Linked DNA regions of Roseibium sp. Sym1. The protein of the gene in region 2 interacts with the protein of the main gene of each other region in a pairwise test. Links are inferred from orthologs where the notes say so. Each region holds a gene or a part of one and is shown on either strand. Other genes may lie near its edges.

The links.
Region 1: the proteins of secD (region 2) and pheT interact in binary tests that used the Escherichia coli proteins (3 or more experiments, as listed by UniProt). The link is inferred for Roseibium sp. Sym1 from one-to-one orthologs.

The regions. Positions count from the first base shown.
Region 1 is NZ_CP114786.1:560,145-570,485, forward strand. Bases 2,097-5,188 are described here. They hold pheT (phenylalanine--tRNA ligase subunit beta), read left to right. Parts: upstream 2,097-2,479; coding sequence 2,480-4,897; downstream 4,898-5,188. Other genes in these bases: O6760_RS02590 (phenylalanyl-tRNA synthetase subunit alpha), read left to right, coding at 2,097-2,417; O6760_RS02600 (hypothetical protein), read right to left, coding at 4,999-5,188. Outside these bases: O6760_RS02580 (LysR substrate-binding domain-containing protein), read left to right, coding at 1-134; pheS (phenylalanine--tRNA ligase subunit alpha), read left to right, coding at 657-1,739; more of O6760_RS02590, read left to right, coding at 1,764-2,096; more of O6760_RS02600, read right to left, coding at 5,189-5,271; O6760_RS02605 (hypothetical protein), read right to left, coding at 5,544-5,879; O6760_RS02610 (hypothetical protein), read right to left, coding at 5,916-6,230; O6760_RS02615 (nucleotidyltransferase family protein), read left to right, coding at 6,415-7,062; O6760_RS02620 (hypothetical protein), read right to left, coding at 7,402-8,421; pabB (aminodeoxychorismate synthase component I), read right to left, coding at 8,855-10,341.
Region 2 is NZ_CP114786.1:5,166,912-5,177,065, forward strand. The notes cover bases 3,377-6,281. They hold secD (protein translocase subunit SecD), read right to left. Parts: upstream 5,682-6,281; coding sequence 4,071-5,681; downstream 3,377-4,070. Other genes in these bases: secF (protein translocase subunit SecF), read right to left, coding at 3,377-4,054; yajC (preprotein translocase subunit YajC), read right to left, coding at 5,754-6,089. Outside these bases: O6760_RS24035 (DUF1127 domain-containing protein), read left to right, coding at 1-88; methylenetetrahydrofolate--tRNA-(uracil(54)-C(5))-methyltransferase (FADH(2)-oxidizing) TrmFO, read left to right, coding at 377-1,792; O6760_RS24045 (phytoene/squalene synthase family protein), read right to left, coding at 1,835-2,686; O6760_RS24050 (Mth938-like domain-containing protein), read right to left, coding at 2,714-3,091; more of secF, read right to left, coding at 3,104-3,376; O6760_RS24070 (ATP-binding protein), read left to right, coding at 6,333-7,205; O6760_RS24075 (M23 family metallopeptidase), read right to left, coding at 7,260-8,669; O6760_RS24080 (protein-L-isoaspartate(D-aspartate) O-methyltransferase), read right to left, coding at 8,909-9,601; 5'/3'-nucleotidase SurE, read right to left, coding at 9,622-10,154. UniProt on the Escherichia coli protein: Part of the Sec protein translocase complex. Interacts with the SecYEG preprotein conducting channel. SecDF uses the proton motive force (PMF) to complete protein translocation after the ATP-dependent function of SecA.

The DNA.
Region 1 (10,341 bases), 4.6 Mb from region 2 along the record:
GTCTCGCCTACTGGCTGATCAGCGGAAAAAACGCGCCCCGGACAAAGGCCAAGCAGGCCTTCGGCGTCTGGCTCAAGGAGGAATTGCAAGCCTCGATCGGACGGCCGAAGGGGGCTGATGTTGTAACGGAGTGAAGAGCATCAGCCGCCACCTGTCCTCTCCAACCCATCAGCGTCATCCTGAGGAGGACCGCAAGGTCCGTCTCGAAGGATCCGCCACCCGGTTGGCGCAAGCGGCCCATCCTTCGAGACAGCGCTTTGCGCTTCCTCAGGATGACGCAGAGGGGGGGAAGGACCGCGTTTTTTCGGGAATGGCTCATCAAGGTAGCCCAGACGCCTTTTCCGCTTGCCATCTTCCCGGCTTTGGGTAGATTGACGCGCATGAGCAACCGCACCGCACTTCTCTGCTGTTCAAACACAGCCAAAGGCGACTGCCGCCTTGGGGCTGATGCCGTGCGCCTCATCGAGCTGCAGGGCCCCGCCTGCGGACGATTTATGCGCTAAGGCGCTCTTGTTTCCGCGCTTTTTTCTTCACCGGGGTGTCACGCAATAATGCGTTCGAGGCCGTGGCCTTCCGAGCCATTATTCGCTAAAAGACCCCGACTTTCTGTTTCGACTTCAAGCGCGCGCCGCGCGCGAACCGGTACCTGAGCACGCATGTCCAATCTCGATACACTTGAAACCGACCTTCTGTCCGCCATCGACGGAGCGGAAACGGAAACCGCTCTTGAAGAGGTCCGCGTCCAGGCCCTGGGCAAGAAGGGCAAGATTTCCGAGCAGATGAAGACGCTCGGAAAGATGACCCCGGAAGAACGCCAGGTCATGGGCCCGGCGCTGAACGGCCTGAAGGCCAAGATCACCGAGGCGATTTCCGCCCGCAAGGACGTTCTCGCCGAAGCCGCGCTGGAAAGCCGCCTTGCCAGCGAAACCGTCGACGTCACCCTGCCGCTGCGCCCCGCGCCGACGGAAACGGGCCGGATCCACCCGGTCAGCCAGGTGATCGACGAGCTGACCGCGATCTTCGCCGACATGGGCTTCTCCATTGCCGAGGGCCCGGATGTCGAAACGGACGAGCTGAACTTCACCGCGCTGAACTTTCCCGAAGGCCATCCGGCGCGCGAGATGCACGACACATTCTTCTTCAACGAGAAGGCAGACGGTGACCGCCTGTTGCTGCGCACGCATACCTCGCCGGTGCAGATCCGCACCATGCGCAATCAGGAGCCGCCGATCCGCGTGATCATCCCGGGCCGGACCTACCGGTGCGACAGCGACCAGACCCACACGCCGATGTTCCACCAGGTCGAAGGCCTCGTCATCGACAAGGAAAGCCATTTCGGCCACCTGAAATGGATCCTGCACGAGTTCTGCAAATCCTTCTTCGAGGTCGACGACATCAAGATGCGGTTCCGACCGAGCTTCTTCCCGTTCACCGAACCGTCCATGGAGGTCGACATCCAGTGCGACCGCTCCGGCGGCGAGGTCAAGATCGGCCAGGGCGAGGACTGGCTTGAAATCCTCGGCTGCGGCATGGTGCATCCGAACGTGATCCGCAACTGCGGCCTTGATCCGGATGTCTACCAGGGCTTTGCCTGGGGCATGGGCATCGACCGTATTGCCATGCTGAAATACGGCATGCCGGATCTCCGGGCCTTCTTCGACGCGGATGTGCGCTGGATCCAGCATTACGGCTTCCGCCCTCTCGACCTGCCGACGCTGTTCGGCGGGTTGTCCAGCTAACCTTCGGAACGGGGGCGAACACTCATGTCTTTGCTGATCCGCATTTCAGTTGTCTTCCTGCTGCTTGTCGCAGCCGCGCTGCCGGCGGCCGCCCAGACCGCAGACAAGGACACACGCGTGGCTTCACCGACCTCCTTCCTGGAGGCCTGCGCGGAAAAAATCGAAAGCCGCGGCCGCTTGCGCTTCTGCGACACCTATTTTCGCGAGAAGCTCGGCACCGAGGCCGATGCCCTGCTGTACCTTCGTGACCGGATCACCCGCCTGCGCGCCGGTCACGAGGCGAGTTCCGCGGAGAAATACCAGAGTTTCCTGCAGGCCATCTATATCGTGGCCTTCCTGACCATCGCGTCGATCGTGCTGATCGCCAGCGACCGGCGCATCGGCGGCACCGCCAAGTGGGCCGGCCTGACCAGCACGGCCGCGCTCCTTGTGATGGTGGTGATCGTCGCCACGGGCTGGCTCGGCAAGTACCGGGCGGAATATGCGGCTCAGGTCGAGCTTGGCATCCTGCGCGACAAGATCGAGACGGAAGCCGCCCAGGCGATCGCAACCAAGCAGCAGATCACGCCGGACATGGTGCGCAGCTGGACCAACGACTTCTCCGATATCGGCCGGCGCTTCGCCCAGAATTACGGCGCCGCCACGGTCCTGCCCGAAGTCGACCGGCTCGGCAACTGAGCCCGCCATTCGCCCGTTTCGCGGCCCATCGCGCGCCGCCAGAAATTTGAAGAGATTGACACATGAAATTCACACTTTCCTGGCTCAAGGAGCATCTTGAGACCGACGCCAGCCTGGACGAGATCGTCGAACGTCTCACCATGATCGGGCTGGAAGTCGAGGAAGTCACCAACAAGGCCGACCGGCTGAAGAGCTTCCGGATCGCCAGGGTCCTGGAGGCCGAGCAGCACCCGAACGCGGACCGGCTGCGCGTGCTGAAAGTCGACACCGGCGAGGGCGATCCGATCCAGATCGTCTGCGGCGCGCCCAACGCCCGCGCCGGCCTTGTCGGCGTGCTCGGCAAGCCCGGCGACTATATCCCGGGTCTCGATGTGACGCTGTCCGTGGGCAAGATCCGCGACGTGGAAAGCTTCGGCATGATGTGCTCGGAGCGCGAGCTGGAACTGTCCGACGAGCATGACGGCATCATCGATCTGCCCGGGGATGCTCCGGTCGGCATGACCTATGCCGCCTGGGCCGGACTGGACGAGCCCGTGATCGAGATCGGCCTGACCCCGAACCGCCCGGATTGCACCGGTGTCTACGGCATTGCCCGGGACCTTGCCGCCGCAGGCCTCGGCAAGTTGAAGGAGCGCAGCCACGAACAGGTTCGCGGCAGCTATCCCTGCCCCGTCGGTGTGACGCTCGACTTCGGCGACACCAAGCCGATGTGCAAGGCCTTCGGCCTGCGTCTGGTCAAGGGCGTGAAGAACGGCCCGTCGCCAAAATGGCTGCAGGACCGCCTGACCGCCATCGGTCTCAGGCCGATCAACATCCTGGTGGACATCACCAACTACATGACGTTCGACCAGGGCCGGCCGCTTCACGTCTTCGACGCGGACAAGGTCCACGGCAATCTGGTGGTCCGCCGCGGCAAGACGGGCGAGAAAATCGACGGCCTCAACGGCAAGTCCTACGACATCGACGACAGCGTCTGCGTGATTTCGGACGACAACGGCGTGGAGAGCCTCGGCGGCATCCTGGGCGGCGAGCCGTCCGGCTGTACCGAGGGCACGGTCAACGTCCTGATCGAGTCCGCGCTCTGGGACGAGGACGACATCGCCGCCACCGGACGCAAGCTCGGCGTCAACACCGATGCCCGCTACCGGTTCGAGCGCGGCGTGGACCCCAATTACATGATGCCGGGGCTGGAACAGGCGACACGCATGGTTCTGGACCTGTGCGGCGGCGAGCCGTCCGAGGCGGTCCAGACCGGCGGCCTTCCCGACAGCAGCAACATCATCACCTTCCCCTATGCGGAAATCAAACGGCTCAGCGGCGTCGATGTGACCCCTGTCGAGGCCAATGTGACGCTGAAATCCCTGGGCTTCTGGATCTCCGGCACCGGTGACACGGTCAAGGTCGCGGCACCGAGCTGGCGTCCGGACATCGAGGGCAAGGCCGATCTGGTGGAAGAGGTCGTGCGCATACTCGGGCTTGACCGCGTGCCGTTCACGCCGTTGCCGCGCACGGGAACAGTGGGCCAGAAGGTGCTGACCACCGGCCAGATCCGCCGCAGCCGGGCGCGAAGGGCATTGGCCGCGCGCGGATTCAACGAGGCCGTGACCTGGTCCTTCATCGCCAAGGACCAGGCCGAACTGTTCGGCGGCGGCGGAGCCGATCTGGCGCTGGCCAACCCGATCTCCAGCGAGATGTCCGACATGCGCCCGAGCCTGCTGCCGGGTCTGCTCGCGGCGGCCCAGCGCAATGCCGACCGCGGCTATGGCGATGTTGCCCTGTTCGAGGTCGGCCAGGTCTTCCGGGACGACACGCCGGAAGGACAGAAGATGGCCGCGGCCGGCGTGCGCCGTGGCACGGCCAAGCTGCAGGGGCCTGGACGCCACTGGTCGGGCGCCTCCGCGAATGTGGACGTTTTCGACGCCAAGGCGGACGCCGAAGCGGCGCTTGCCGCGATCGGTGCGCCGGTCGACAGGCTTCAGGTCACGACCGACGCGCCTTCCACGTTCCATCCGGGCCGTTCCGGCTGCCTCAAGCTTGGGCCGAAGAACACGCTGGCCGTGTTCGGCGAAATTCATCCGCGCACGCTGCAGAAACTCGACATTGAAGGCCCGCTCGCGGCATTCGAGATCTATCTCGACGCCCTGCCGCAGCCGAAGGGCAAGGGGGGACGCTCAAAGGGTGCGCCCAATTCAAGCGACCTGATGCCCGTACGTCGCGATTTCGCTTTCCTGATGGCCAGGGATGTCACCGCGGAAACCCTTCTGAAGGCTGCCCGCGGCGCCGAGAAAAACCTGATCGGCGATGTGACCCTGTTCGACATCTATGAAGGCCAGGGCGTTCCGGAAGGCCAGAAGTCGGTCGCGATCGACGTGCTGCTTCAACCGCGGCAGAAAACGTTGACCGATGAGGAAATCGATGCCGTGGCGCAGAAGATCATCGCCAATGTCGAAAAGGCCACCGGCGGCACCTTGAGGCGCTGAGGCCCTGTGATGCGAACCGGCCGCGCGGAACTCACCGCGCGGCAGACCGGGACGGATCCGTCCAATTTTCCGGAATTTACCGTAGCAGTTCGGAACGCGGCCTAGTTGTTCCGATGCCCTGTTTCCGCGCAAATCAGTACGGAGCACCTCTTGCTGTCGATGGTCGGCACGAATGTCGTGCGCACCGTCTGCCCCGTGAAACACTGCGACCTGTTGGTGACGTAACGGTCGAACTTGTGGGGCCCGGACTTCAGGTTGATCCTGCCGAAGCGGTTGATGAGTTCGTGTGTCTGGGCACAGGTCAGCTTGGTGGTGTCCGGCTGCCGCCGTGTCTGGGCATGCGCGGCAGGGATCAGTGCAAAACACATTAACAAGAAGACAACAGACCTCCCGGCATGACATGCAATTAAAAGTTGCTTCATTGTATCTTTCCCGTTAATTGCAAGTACTGACCGGCCTGCTCAGGCTGACTGATGTATTAATTGGGCATTTTGCCAGAAATAGGCAAACCTTATTTCATAATTGTGAACCGCACTTCATGCACGGAAAGTCTCCCTGATTCCCGTGGAACGAGAATGAAGGTAAACTCTGAATATCCGATAAATTGTCTTTCAGAAAGTAAGCTCTTCCAGTTGCCCTGCGCGAATTAGCGCTCACGTCGGTTCTGGTAGCATCTGTACCCCACGGCACAGTCCGGGTTGTTGCTGGTCGGTGCGAATTTTGCGCGTACCTGCCTGGTCTGCGGCATGCAGTAGCGCGCATCGGCCACGAATCTGTCGAAGGTTGTCGGGCCGGTTGTCATCACAAGGCTGCCGTTCTTCCTGACAAGGTCCTGGGCCTGCTCGCAGGTCATCTTGCGGGTATCGGGACGTGCGGACTGGGCATGAGCCGGCGCTGCCTCCAGACACAACACCGCCAGGCAGACACCTGCCATCCACGGGGAAGCTGGAAGTCCGTCCCGTTTCCTCTGCCTTTGCCGCATCCTTGCGGCTCCCAACCTGCTTGTCCTCAACGCCACCTAGTCGAACCGCCAGCGCTGGAATTCCTGGCAGCGCTGCACGTAGCAGCGATTGGTGTCCCGGGTCGGAATGTAGTCCTTGTAGAGGACCTCCCCGTGCTGACAGAAATTCCGGTTGGCCACGTAACGGTCGAATGTGTACCGGCCCGTGCTGATGACCGCGGCACCGCGCTGGTTGATCAGGGCCTGCACCTGCGCACAGGTCATGGTCGTCGAATTCGGCCGTCCGGACTGGGCTTGGGAAACGCCGGCACCGGCCAGCGTGGTTCCGGTCGCCAGAACGGCAATGGCCAGTTTTGTCAGCAAGGTGTGCATGTGATTGTCCCGAACAGTCCTGTCATTCGATGAGATGGTGCCTGACGGCAGTGTGTCAAGGTTCCGGCCACGGGTCACCGGGCAAGTCGATCAACTTTTCCGGCACGGGGCCGGCACAGCGACAACCGGCTTTCATCGACCCCGGAATCGGTTAGGTTTCCCGACCGGAGCAAAGGACGCCGCGATGACCAGCAAGACCCGTTTTCCGGCCGCATACAACCGGCTCGCAGACCCCTATGCCGCAAGCGAACAGGACCGGCTTGACGCCCTTGCGCAAATCCTTGCGTCGGTACCGCATGTCATGACCATCCTGCACACGTTGCGTGACCTCGCCCTCCCCGATGCCTGGCTGGTCTCGGGCGGGATCTACCAGACTGTCTGGAACATCCTGACGGAGCGCCCGCTCTTCCATGGCATCAAGGATTTCGACATCATCTATTTCGACGGTACAGACCTGTCCTACGACGCGGAGGACGCCGTGATCACCAGGGTCGACACCGCCCTGCCGGACTTCGCCGGTCTGCTGGAAGTCCGCAACCAGGCACGTGTACACCTCTGGTACGAACAGCGTTTTGGACGGCCCTACCGGCCGCTGGACTGTGCGATGGACAGTCTCACCACCTATGCCGCCCGCACCCACGCGGTTGCTGCCCGCCTCGACGACGGCGGCCGCCTCGTCGTTCACGCCCCCTTCGGTCTCGCCAATCTCTTCGCCATGCGCCTGGTGCCGAACTACCTGCAGCCCAACCAGGAGACCTATGCCGAAAAGGGCGCGAGGATGACGGCGCTCTGGCCGGAGCTTGAGCTGGTGGCCTGGGAAGGCGGGACGTAGCACGTTCGCCATTAGAGCCTTTCCCGGTCAGATTGAGGCATTCTGTTTTTCGTCCGGCGAGGCGATCAGCGCGGAGGGGCATGAAGCCCATAGCGGGGCTATGGGCAAGTGGCCCGACAAAGCAGGCGTCCGCCGGACGCAAACCTGCAGGGCCGGGCCGGTTTGGTCCAATGCCGTCGCGCTTCGCCTCGACCGTGCGGCCAGCACGATCTTCGTCAAATCTCTCGGCCTTGAACCAAATCGTCTCCGGCAGAATACCTCAATCCAACCGGGAAAGGCTCTAGCTTTCCCGGGCCTGAGAACGGCGACGGGCCGGGACATTGCAGACTGCGTTCCGCGTCAGTTCATGATCCAGTAGACCACCTTCACGTTCCGGCCGGGCGACATCTTGCTCAACGGATGAAGATCGATGAAGTAGCCGGAGTGTCCCGTCACGTCCGCCCGCGGCAGGTACGACACGGTTGCAACGCAAGGCTCGCCGGCATGCGATGTCGCGTAAACAATCGAGTTCTCGTGCAGCAGCGGGTGATAGATGTGGATGTTGCGCAGTTTGCGGCGGTCTCCCGATCCCTCGTCGTTCTCGTAGGTGAAGTCGACCTTGCCGTGGCGCAGTCTGCCTTCGAAGGCTGCCACATAGCCTTCGTCCGTGGAGTAACCGCCCGTACGTGTGTCGTTTGCGGGCCCGAATTTCGGGATGAGCCCGCCCTGCAGACGGATGTTGCCGCTGTCGCCGTCGATCCAGACGGTCGACTGCGCCGTCTCGTCGGTGGCGATGGTCGCTGTCCTGGGGAACAGCAGCAGGTCGCCGTCGCGCCCGTTGCCGCCGACGGCGATGTTGCCGCGCCCGGCGTCCAGCCAGATCGAGGCCTGGCTATCCTGCCGGATGTCGTCCGCATTCGGCGGAAACAGCAGCACGTCGCCATCCGTGCTATGGCCGCCGGCGCGGATGTTGCCGTTGCCGCTGTCGAGCCAGATCGTTGCCGCCCGATCCTCGCGAATGTCGTCCGCGCGGCCCGGAAACAGCAGCAGGTCGCCGTCGGCCCCGTTGGCGCCGGCACGCAGGTTGCCGTTCTGGCCATCCAGGCTGATCGAGACATGATCGGCCGAATGGCTGCCGGAGGTCACCGTCTTGCTGATGAAGGCCCGGCCGGACGCGCCGTTACCGCCTGCATAAAGACTGCCGGCGCGGCCATCGAGACGGACCCGCTCCTCACCGTCATCGCTGCGAAGGAACAGATAACCATCGAGCCCGTTGCCGCCGGCTGAAATCTGGCCCGTGCGGCCGCTTAGCCGGACCGTCACCCGCCTGTCGTCGTCGCTGACGGTTACCTCAACTCTTTCACTGAATTCCTCGGCCATTTCGCTCTCCCTCTCGCTGCTACCGGACACGCCTCCCCTGCCGCATTCGCCTCAACGCGATCAGGGTGCTCGGGATTTCCCGGCAGGGCATTGACCTGTCGCAAGAGTTGCATTTTCGGTTTTGAAATATCTCTGATTTCACGTGCGGAACGCGCCAGGCATTCAAGCGGTCGCGACGTCATCCCCGGGCATCGAGGGAAGCTGGCCCTTGTTGATTTGCGTCGAGATCCGAGATTGAGGTGAAACAGTTCGATGGCTGTCCCTGCGCAGGCAGGCTCCGAGTAAACCAATGACTTCGTTATAAAATATTTGCCGGGGATACGGGATCCCGGATCTCCGCTCCGCTGTGTCCGGGATGGCGCAGCAGAAGAATGCCGGCCGTCTTCGAACAACTGACCGAGGTTGGTTCCGCACCCTCTCGCCCGATGCAGGCCTATCCCGCCTGCCGTATGCGCGCTACCGACGTCCGCTGCGCGGCGCTGCGGCTCATGATCCGTGCCCGAACCAGCCCCCTGACCGAATTGCCGACCAGGATCTCGTCCGCGGTGTCGAGGTCGTCGCGGGTCAGGTCGGCCTCGACAGCCAGGCCCCGCTCCAGCAGTCCCGCCCTCAGGGTTCCCGGCAACAGGCCGTGGCGCAGGGCCGGTGTCATCAGGCGGCCGTCTTTCTTCAGGAACAGCGTCATGTAGCTGCCTTCGGTCAGGAAACCGGCCTCGTTCTGAAACAGGACCTCCTGGCAGCCGGTCCCGGCCTGATACCGCGCACGCGTATCGTCGTAAAAGGCCCGGTTGGTGGTCTTGTGATAAAGGAACCGGTTGCCCGAATGGGTGGTCTCGGCAGCGAGTGCCAGATTGAAGACTGTGGCGCCGTCCACCGGCGCCAGATCCGTCGCCGTCACGCTCACCGCCCCTTCCGCGTTCAACAGCAGGCGAACGCGCCGCGAACCCGAGAAGGTCTCCGCTGCCTCCAGGAGCGCCGCCCGGATATGCTCTTCATCGAAGCGAAAACCGAAATAATCCGCTGAGATCCGCAGGCGTCCGAGATGGCGCTCGAGCAGCAGGTAACCCTCCGCCGGGTCATGGGCCATGGTTTCGATCAGCTCGAATTCGGGCACGGCCTCGGACAGGAACCTGAGCTTCAGGGCGCACTCGTCATATTCGGGCGCGGCACCGCTGTCGAAGACGACCCCGGACCCGGCCCCGGCCTCGCCGGTTCCGTCCGCCCGCAGCACCAGCGTGCGGATGGCGACGTTCAGGCGAAAATCGCCACCGGGCGCCAGGTGGCCGATCGATCCCGTGTAGACGCCGCGCGGACCCGTCTCCAGATCGTGGGCAATCTGCATCGCGCTCAGCTTCGGCGCGCCCGTGATCGAGCCGCAGGGGAACAGGTTCTCGATGATCTCGGCAAAGCCCACCGGCGCGGGCACGTCAGCTTCGACCGTCGAGGTCATCTGGTGCAGGCTCCGGTAACGTTCGACCTCACACAATCCGGTGACCTTGACCGAACCGGTTTGCGCGATGCGCGACAGGTCGTTGCGCATCAGGTCGACGATCATGATGTTTTCGGAGCGCTGCTTCGGGTCGGTTGCCAGTTCGCGGGCAATGCGCGTGTCTTCGGACGGATAGCGTCCGCGCGGCGCGGTGCCCTTCATCGGGCGGGTGCTCACACGTGTGCCCCGCCGTTCCAGAAACAGCTCGGGCGACAGGGACAAGACCGTCCGGTCGTTCAGGCGCAGGAAGGCGGCGAATTCGACCGGCTGCCGGCGCAGCAGGTCGAGGAACAGGCGCTCGGCGGAGCCTTCATGGGCAAAGCGGGCGCGCAGGGTCAGGTTGACCTGGTAGATGTCGCCCCTGGCCAGATGATCCCGAACTTCGGAAAAGGCCGTGTCATAGGCGGTCCGGTCCATGTCGAACCCGGGTG
Region 2 (10,154 bases):
GCTGTCCAACCTGTCCAACCGCGAACTGAACGACCTGGGCATTGCCCGTGCCGACATCGCCCGTTACGCGCGCATGTCCGCAAAGTAAGTCAGTTTCGCGATCCCGCGGCATCCTCCTCCCAGCCAACGGATCGCACCATCTGCACCTTCGGGCGCAGACTTCAAAAAGCGCCTGCCGGATCCTCCTCCCACCGGCAGGCGTTTTTTTGTGTTCGGGGTGATCTCCCGGAAGTCCGCGTGCCCCACCAGTGGCCAGACGTCGGTTGCCCGTTGCGGAAATGGACCGGACTCTGTATCAGGTCACTCAATACAGAGGATCGGCAATCGCGTGCCAGGTGGCATCCATTGACTTGCCGGCTTGTCCCAGGGACGAATAATGACCCCCATCCATATCATCGGCGGCGGCCTTGCCGGATCGGAAGCGGCATGGCAGATCGCGCAAGCGGGCCTGGACGTTGTGCTCCATGAAATGCGGCCGGTGCGCAAAACCGATGCGCACCAGACCGACGGACTCGCGGAGCTGGTCTGTTCCAATTCTTTCCGCTCCGACGATTCGGAGCAGAATGCCGTCGGCCTGATTCATCACGAATTGCGCCAGCTCGGTTCGCTGATCATGACCTGTGCCGACGCGCACCAGGTGCCGGCCGGCAGTGCGCTTGCTGTTGACCGGGACGGATTTTCCAATGCCGTGACACATGCGCTGGAAAGCCATCCGCGTATTTCGATCGAGCGCCAGGAAATAGCCGGTCTTCCCCCGGAAGACTGGGACAAGGTCATCATCGCCACCGGGCCGCTGACGTCGCCTGCCCTGTCCGAGGCAGTCCTGGAAAAAAGCGGTGAGGACGCGCTCGCCTTCTTCGACGCCATCGCCCCGATCGTGCATTTCGACAGCGTTGACCTGTCAAAGGCCTGGTTCCAGTCGCGCTATGACAAGGTCGGACCGGGGGGAACGGGCAAGGATTACCTCAACTGCCCGATGGACCGGGACCAGTACGAGGCCTTTATCGATGCCTTGCTGGCCGGGGAAACGGCCGACTTCAAGGAATGGGAGGGCACACCCTATTTCGACGGTTGCCTGCCCATCGAGGTCATGGCGTCCCGCGGCCGGGAAACCCTGCGCCATGGGCCGATGAAACCGATGGGGCTGACCAACGCCCACAATCCGGACGTCAAGGCCTATGCCGTCGTGCAGCTGCGCCAGGACAACGCGCTCGGCACGCTCTACAACATGGTCGGGTTCCAGACGAAGCTGAAATACGGCGCGCAAGCGGATATCTTCCGCATGATCCCGGGTCTCGAAGACGCACAGTTCGCGCGGCTCGGCGGTCTGCACCGCAACACCTTTCTGAATTCGCCGAAAGTGCTGGATCACGGCCTTCGTCTGAAGGCCGACCCGCGTCTTCGTTTCGCCGGCCAGATCACCGGTTGCGAGGGCTATGTGGAATCGGCCAGCGTCGGCTGTCTCGCCGGCCTGTTCGAGGTGATGGAAGCGCGCGGCCAGGACATCGTGCCGCCACCCGAAACCTCCGCCATGGGCGCCCTGCTCGGCCACATCACCGGCGGGCATATTACGCGCGAGGACGGGGCCGGAAAGCCGGGGTCGTTTCAGCCGATGAATGTCAATTTTGGTCTTTTTCCGCCGATCGAGGCGCCGACCAGGGACGCTGACGGCAATCGGTTGAAGGGCAAGGACAAGGCGCGCGCCAAGAAACTCGCCATGACCAGACGCGCCAAGGAAGACTTTTCCGTGTGGCGGGCATCTGTGGGCCTGCGGAACCAGGCTGCCGAATAACGCCGCCTGCAGTTCACCTGAAAATGAAAAACGCCGGGACGGTCAGATCCGTTTCATGACAGACCCGGACGCCCGCCAGAGCAGCCACTGGCGGCGCAACTGCGACACTTCCGCGACCTGTTTCAGCGGGTCGAATTCAGGCGCTTCGAGCTTTTTCAAAAACGGCTCGACAAGGACCAGCGGCAGGAAAGCCGGTTCGCAATCTTCTGGAACCTCCGCAGCGACCTGACGTACGCGCCCAAGGTGATGGCGAACATGGCCACGCAACTCGGCCAACACGGCGTTGAGTTCCGGGGTGGTTTCCCCACGGAAGACGGTTTCCTGATCGAGATTGTGCCTGGAACAGATATCCTGTGGCAGGTACATCTGCCGGCGGGAAGCGTGCCATGGCAACGCACGCATCAATCCCGTCAGAGCATAGGCGACACCTGCATGCCCCGCCGCTGTCGCGGTTCCCGGGTCTTCCCCGCCGTTCAGGACCAGGCAGGCGAGCTGGATCAGTCCCGAGACGGTTTCTCCGGCATAGCCCTCCAGATCGTTCAGGCTGGGCATCTGGTCGTTGTAGAGATCGAACACCCGCGCTTCGGTCATGGCGACCAGGCCCTGCTTGGGAAGGTTATAGGTGTCGATGGTCCGAAGCAGCGCGTTGGCAACCGGGTTCGAGGCAACCGCTCCGTGCTCGGTTCCCGCCAGAAGATCACGCCACCACTGCAGCCGGACCTCGCCCGGCAGCGGCTCTGAAACCAGTTCGCGGATCCGGGCGATCTCGGTGTTGAACGCATAAAGCGCCATCAATCCGGGGCGGTGCGCTTCGGGTGCCAGGAGCGCGCTCAGATAACGATCCTTGTCATACTGGCGCACAACGTCGGCCGCGAGGTCGAAATCAGTGGTCATAACCGCACATATGGCATTCCGGAGACCTCAGTCCACTGCCAGGAGAGCGGTGGCAACCGCGCGGTCTTCTGAAAGGAGCACGTTGTAGGTGCGCACCGCTGCGCCTGTCGACATCGGATCCGCCAGGATCCCCGCCTCGCGGAACCGTTCCTTCAAAAACGCCGGTAGCGGACACAGTTCCCGGCCGGTTCCCACCAGCAGCACTTCGATATCCGCCTGTTCCTCAAAGACCTTCTGAAAGGCGTCTTCGGAAAAGTCGGCCGGTTCGGTAACCGCCCAGCCGTAAATCCCGCTCGGGATGCAAAGCAGGGAGCCTCGATGGGACATGTCCGCGAACCGGAAGCCGCCGTTGCCATAGGCATCCAGCGGCGCCCGGCCGGGAAAATGCGCGTCTCGAATTTCCATTCGCAGCGGTTCCTAGACAGACGCCTTGGCTTCTGTCCCCTCCTTGCCGTCGTCGTCCTTCTTGTCGAGTGCGTCGGGCCTGAGGTTGAAAAGGATCAGGAACGGTGCCGCCAGGAAGATCGACGAGTAGGTGCCGATCACGATGCCGAAGATCATGGCAAGCGTGAAGGACTGGATCACTTCGCCGCCGAAAATGTAGAGCGCAAACAGCGCCAGCAGCGTGGTGACGGAAGTCATGGTCGTGCGCGAGAGCGTCTCGTTGATCGACTGGTCAAGAATGTCCTGCAAGGGGCGCTTCTTGTATTTTCGCAGGTTCTCTCGAATACGGTCATACACCACGACGGTATCGTTGAGCGAATAACCGATGATCGTCAGCACGGCCGCAATACTGGACAGCGAGAAGTCGAGTTGCAACAGGACGAACAATCCGACCGTGATGACGACGTCATTGGCGGTGGTCAGGATCGCTCCGAGCGCGAACTGCCATTCGAACCGGAACCAGATGTAGAACAGGATCGCCAGCAGAGACGCGATCACGGCAATTGCCCCGGCCTGGGCCAGTTCGCCGGAAACACGCGGGCCAACCACTTCCACACGGCGGAAGTCGACATTCTGGCCTTCGAAGATGGTACGCACCCGGCTGACAACCGATTGCTGGGCCAACTCGCCGCCCGGCTGTTCCTCGACACGGATCAGGATGTCATCCGAGGCACCGAATTCCTGGACCTGAACGTCACCCAGATTGAGCTCGGAAAGCTGAGCGCGGATGGAGCCGACATCGGCGGGGCCGTCGGTCTTGATTTCAATGATCGTGCCGCCCTTGAAATCGATGCCGTAATTCAGGCCGACCATGAAGAAGCCGGCGAGCGATGCAACCACCAACAGGATGGACAGCGGAAAACTGACTTTCCGCAGCCACATGAATTTGATTTTGGTGTTGTCCGGAACGAGTCTCAGCAACATTTGATTGTCTCCCGGATCAGATCGGCAATTTGGACGGACGGCGCTGGCGGATCCAAAGAGCCACAAGCAGCCGGCTGAACGTGAAGGCCGAGAACACGGTGGTAAAGATACCGATTGCCAGCGTCACTGCGAAGCCGCGCACCGGACCGGAACCGAGCTGGAACAGGATCACAGCCGCGATCAGCGTCGTGATGTTGGCATCGAGGATCGTCCCGAGCGCCCGGCTGTAACCGGCGTCGATGGCCGAGATCACCGATCTTCCTGCCCTGGCTTCCTCGCGTATGCGCTCGAAGATCAGGACGTTGGCATCCACCGCCATACCGATGGTCAGCACGATGCCCGCGATGCCCGGCAACGTGAGCGTCGCCTGCAGGAAGGTCAGCGCCCCGAAGATCAGGAAGATGTTCGCCAGAAGCGCCAGGTCGGCAATGATACCGAACCTGCCATAGGCCAGGATCATGAACACGATCACGGCAATGCCGCCGATGATCGAGGCCAGTTTGCCGGCTTCGATGGAATCGGCGCCAAGACCCGGACCGATGGAACGTTCCTCGATGACCGTCAATTTGGCGGGAAGCGCACCGGCGCGCAGCAGAACCGCCAGATTGTTGGCGCTGTCGACGGTGAAGTTGCCCGAGATCTGTCCCGAACCGCCGGTAATGGGCTCGCGAATGACCGGTGCCGAAATGACTTCCTCGTCGAGGACAATCGCGAACGGCCTGTTGACGTTCTGCTGCGTGATCAGCGCAAACTTGCGCGCACCGGACTGGTTGAAGCGGAAATTCACAACGGGTTCGTTTGACCGCTGATCAAAGGCCACCTGTGCATCGACGAGATCCTCTCCCGACAGAAGCGGAGCTTCTTCCAGCAAATACGGGAAAGGCGGATCGTCGACCGACATCATGACTACTGTTCCGACCGGCGGTCGGGTCTGCATGGCCTGTTCACCGGTCATCGACGTGTCGACCATGTGGAATGTCAGCACGGCGGTCGTCCCGATGACATCCTTGAGAAGTTCCGGATCATCCTCACCCGGTGCTTCCACCAGGATCCTGTCCGCTCCCTGCCGCTGGATGCTCGGTTCGGTCGTGCCAAGTTCGTCGACGCGGCGGCGGATGACCTCGATGGACTGCTGGACAATGTTGGTCATCCGGTCCTCGAGGCCCTGCTCCGAATAGGTGAAGCGAACCAGTCCGTTTTCGTTGACGCTGATGTCAAATTCGTTGACGGGCTGCCCACCGAACAGGTTGGTGACCAGCGGATTGACCAGCGGCTGCAACCGTTCCTCTGCTTCCTGGAGGCGGGTCAGGTCGCGGATACGCACCTGGGCCGCTTCGCCCTGCACGCCAAGGCCTGTGTAACCGATCCGGGGATCTTCCCGCAGAGCCGTGCGGATCTCTCCTTCCAGTTGCTTCATGCGCTTCTGGATGTAGTCCTTCTGATCGATCTCGTAGAGCAGATAGGCACCGCCCCGAAGGTCAAGGCCGAGAACCATCTGGCTTTTGGGAAGGAAATCCGGCCAGCTTTCAAGCTGTTTGGCGGAGAAGAAATTCGGCAGAGTCGTTATGATGCCTGCGGCAACCACAAGCAGGATCAGCACGATCTTCCAGCGGGCGAAATAGAGCATGGTCAAGCCTTAAAAGCGGCCAGGCCGATCTGGAACCGGCCCGGCATAATCATCAAAGCGGCGCGTTGGAAATCAGCCGTTGTCCTTGGCCGGTTCGGTCTTGGAGCGCACTTCCGATACCATGGAGCGGACCACGCGTACCTTCACACCCTCACCGAGTTCCACCTGGATCTCGCCGTCATCGACGACCTTGGCGACCTTGCCGATGAGACCGCCGGTGGTCACGATGGTGTCGCCGCGGCGCAGGTTGGCCACAAGTTCCTGGTGCTGTTTCATCCGCTGGCGCTGCGGCCGGATGATCAGGAAATACATGATGGCGAAAATTGCCACGAACGGCAGAATCTGGATCAGGAAACCGGAGGTCCCTGCCGGACCGGCTGCCTGTGCATAGGCTGGGGTGATGAACATTTACTACTCCTAAGGGGGCGCCTTCGTCATCCGGTCCTCCATTTTCTGGCAACCGGGAAAAACGCTCTCGTTCTGGTCGCGCGGACTATAACGGCGGCGCGTCTCATTTCAAGCTTTGCAAGCAGTTTCCAGCGTACCGGTATGGGAATAACTGGCGTTTTCGCGATTCCTTGACCGTGTTACTCCTGCCTCCACTTAACTCAGGGCCTGACATGGGCCTTTTTGACAGGGCTTGCAAGAAGAATGAGCGCGCAAAACGACATCGCCACCTTGAATGCCAAACTCGATTCCCTGATCGAGCTGATCGGCCGGGCCGTGCCCGCCGCCGCCAAGGCTCCGGACTGGCGGGCCGCCGAGGCGTTCGTCTGGGTGCCCGAGCCGGGCGAACTCCAGGCAGTCGAGAAGGTGAACCGCGTCGATATCACGCTGCTTTGCGCGGTCGGCCATGTCCGCGATCTCCTGCTCGACAACACAAGACGCTTCGCAAAGGGGCTGCCTGCCAACAATGCGCTCTTGTGGGGCGCGCGCGGCATGGGAAAATCGTCGCTGGTCAAGGCGGCCCATGCCGCCGTCAACCTGGAAGCCGGTACGAGTGACGTGAAGCTGATCGAAATTCACCGCGAAGATATCGAGTCCCTGCCAAAACTGATGGCAGCCATCCGGTCCGCTCCCTTCCGGTTCATCGTCTTTTGCGACGACCTCAGCTTCGACAATGACGACACGTCCTACAAATCGTTGAAAGCGGTCCTGGAAGGTGGGATTGAAGGACGGCCGGAGAATGTCATCTTCTATGCGACCTCCAACCGGCGCCACCTTTTGCCCCGGGACATGATCGAGAACGAACGCTCGACCGCGATCAATCCGGCGGAAGCTGTGGAGGAAAAGGTCTCCCTTTCAGACCGGTTCGGCCTCTGGCTCGGCTTTCACAAATGCAGCCAGGACGACTATCTCGACATGGTGCGTGGCTACACTGCCCATTTCGGGCTCGCTATCCCGGAAGAAGACTTGCGCGCGCAGGCTCTGGAATGGGCAACCACCCGCGGCAGCCGCTCGGGCCGCGTGGCCTATCAGTTCATCCAGGACCTTGCGGGGCGTCTCGGCAAGCAACTTCCCTGAACAAGAAAACCCGGCACGAGGCCGGGTTTTCTTTCATACACTTAATAGGCTGGATCAGCGCTGCGGCAGGTGTTTCAGCGGATCGACCGGCTTGTTGCCCTTGCGCAGCTCGAAATGAACCTGGGGCTGGTTGACGGAGCCGGTCGCACCCGCGAGTGCAACGACGTCGCCCCTCCGGATCGTGTCCCCGCGCTTGACCTTCAACTCGCTGTTATGCGCATAGGCGGACACCCAGCCGTCGCTGTGGCGCACGAGAATGAGGTTGCCGTAGCCTTTCAGCTCGTTTCCGGAATAGATGACCGTGCCATCATCCGCGGCATGAACCGCCGTTCCTTCCGGCACCGCCAGGTTGACACCTTCGTTTCGGCCGCCGCCAGGCTTGGCGCCGAAGTCGGAAATGATGCGGCCGCGGACCGGCCAGCGGAACTGTTCGGTGCTGACGTCGTCTTCGCGCACGCTCGCGACAGTGGTCGGGGTCTTGATCGGTGCTGTCGGACGGGCCTCCTTGGTCAGGGCCGGCTGAGGCAAGCTGCCCTTTTCAACCGTTCCGGACGGAGCTGCGGCGACCTGGGCAGCCGGCGCCTTCGGTTGCCGGCGCGGCGCCGGCACGTCGGACGAAGGTGTGCCGGAAGAGATCGACGCCGTGGTCAGCGGGCGCGAAGAGGTGCCGGGCTTGCGTTTCGGCAAGGTGCTGACACGCGCGATCCTGACAGTGTCCGATGCGACCTCGCCGCGGCTGATGTCGGCAAAACTGGGCTGCCCGGCAGGTTTGGCATCCGGGCGCGGCATGTTGCGGGCCGATGACGGGATCGAGCCGGTGACCACCCTGTCGCCTGCCGAAACCCTGGGAAGCTTGACCCGTCCGTTCTCGCCTTCGGTCGTGCTGGCATGCCCGTTCCGGTCCGAATAAACGTAGGTCGGAATAACGACGCTTTGACCTGGGCGGACCTTTGACGGGTCGTCTATTCCGTTTACCGCGACCAATGCCTGAATAGGAACGCCATAGCGGCGGGCAACGGAATTGAGGTTGTCACCCTGGCGGAGTTGTACGCGTGTCCCGCCAGCCGAGGTCCAGCCTTTCCAGCTTCGGGCCTCCTGAGACACTTCAGGTGCCGGCAATGTCGCAACCGGGGACGCCTTCACCGGCGCGGCACTCGCGGCCGGGACCGCGGGCAATGGCGCCGACTGGATCCGGGGCGTCGACTTGGGAACAGAGGCGGTGGTCAACGGTTCCGATGAGGACGGAGGCAATCCGGCCGGAGTCCCTCCCGGACCGTTGGCAATATCCTGATAGGTCGGCTGCCGCACGGAGCCGTTCAGTATATCGCGCTGATTCTGGGTGTTGCCGGTATAATAGGGAGGTTCCCCAAACCGTTCCGTCGCGCTGGAACATCCTGCAAGGGCCGCAGCTACAAGTGCTACCGTGGCCACCTTGCCCATCAGATCCCTGCGGAGGGTACGCATCCGCTTTTTCATCGCCTTAACTCTAACCGCTAACTATGGCTGATATGGTTAAGAGTAGACGGCAGTAAGGTTTATAAAGGCTAAAGGCGGTGAAACGAATTCCCGAAAAACCCGGATTTTTCAGTATTGAAGGTCGCGGCTTAACCCGCCTGCCGGCTGATTATAGTAAATAAGCGCCCATATCGCCCTGGTCGCGCAACAATTCGATTCTCATGACAGAATCGGTCAAATGGCCGGATTCAAAGCTTCTTTGCAAGACCTGCCTGCAGCATCACCGTGCGCACCTGCATCAGCGTTTCGGCGGTCATGATACCTTCTGTCTTTTGGAATTTGATCAGGGATTGCACCTGATTCATTTGGCCAACGGGCGCGATCAGCAGGCCGCCGGGCTTTAGCTGCTGAACCCAGCAGTCCGGAATCGACTCAACCGCAGCGGTGACGATGATCCGGTCGAACGGCCCCTTCTGCTTGAACCCCTCGAGGCCGTCCGACTGACGGGCCCTGACACTTTCAAGCCTGAGCGCCTCGAAACGCCGGGTCGCCAGGGTCGTGAGCGTTGAAAACCTGTCGAGCGTTTCCACCCGCGCAGCAAGATGCCCCATGATCGCGGCCTGGTACCCTGAACCCGTTCCAATTTCCAGAACCGCATGGTCTTTCGAAAGCCCGAGGGCCTGAACCGCAAAAGCGACAAGGGACGGCGCCGTGATCGTCTGCCCGCACTCGATGGGCAGCGCCGTATCTTCGTAGGCAAGCCCATGATGTCTTGCCGGCAGGAACAAGCGCCTCGGCACGCGCTCAATGGCTGCGAGAACATCGCGCGCTCCGACCCCCCGCCGCCTCAGCGCCAGCACCAGTGCCGCGCGTGCTTCGGCTTCGTCCGGCAATCCTGTGGATCCTGCCCCGTCGTCTCCTTCGGGCGTCTGGCCGGCCATCTGTTGCTCCCCGCTCGGGATTACTGAAGCGCCCCCGCCAGTTGTGTTACCAGATCGTGGGCCGTCAGATCTATGCGTAGCGGTGAAACAGAGACATATCCATCGGCAATCGCCTGCAGGTCCGAATTATCAAGCACCGATTTTCCGCGGTCCTGAAAGCGCAGCCAGTAATACGGATAACCGCGTCCGTCCTGCCGCTCATCGATCGAGAGCCCGCTTTGCTCATGATGGCCTTGAACCGTGACTTTCACGCCCTTGACCTCTTCCGCCGAACAGGCCGGAAAATTGACATTCAGGAGTGTGTAGGGAGGCAAGTCGAAGCCAATCAGTTTCCTGAACAAGTCCGGAGCATGTGTTTCTGCTGTCGAGAAGTCCGGCTCCGCTCTGACATCCCAGTTATAGGCCTGGGAAACGGCGATTGACCGGATGCCGAGTATCGCCGCCTCCATCGCCCCGGCGACGGTTCCGGAATAGGTGACGTCCTCTGCCAGGTTCTGGCCCCTGTTGATCCCCGACAGAACAAGGTCCGGCAAGTCCGGAAGAACCTTGCGAA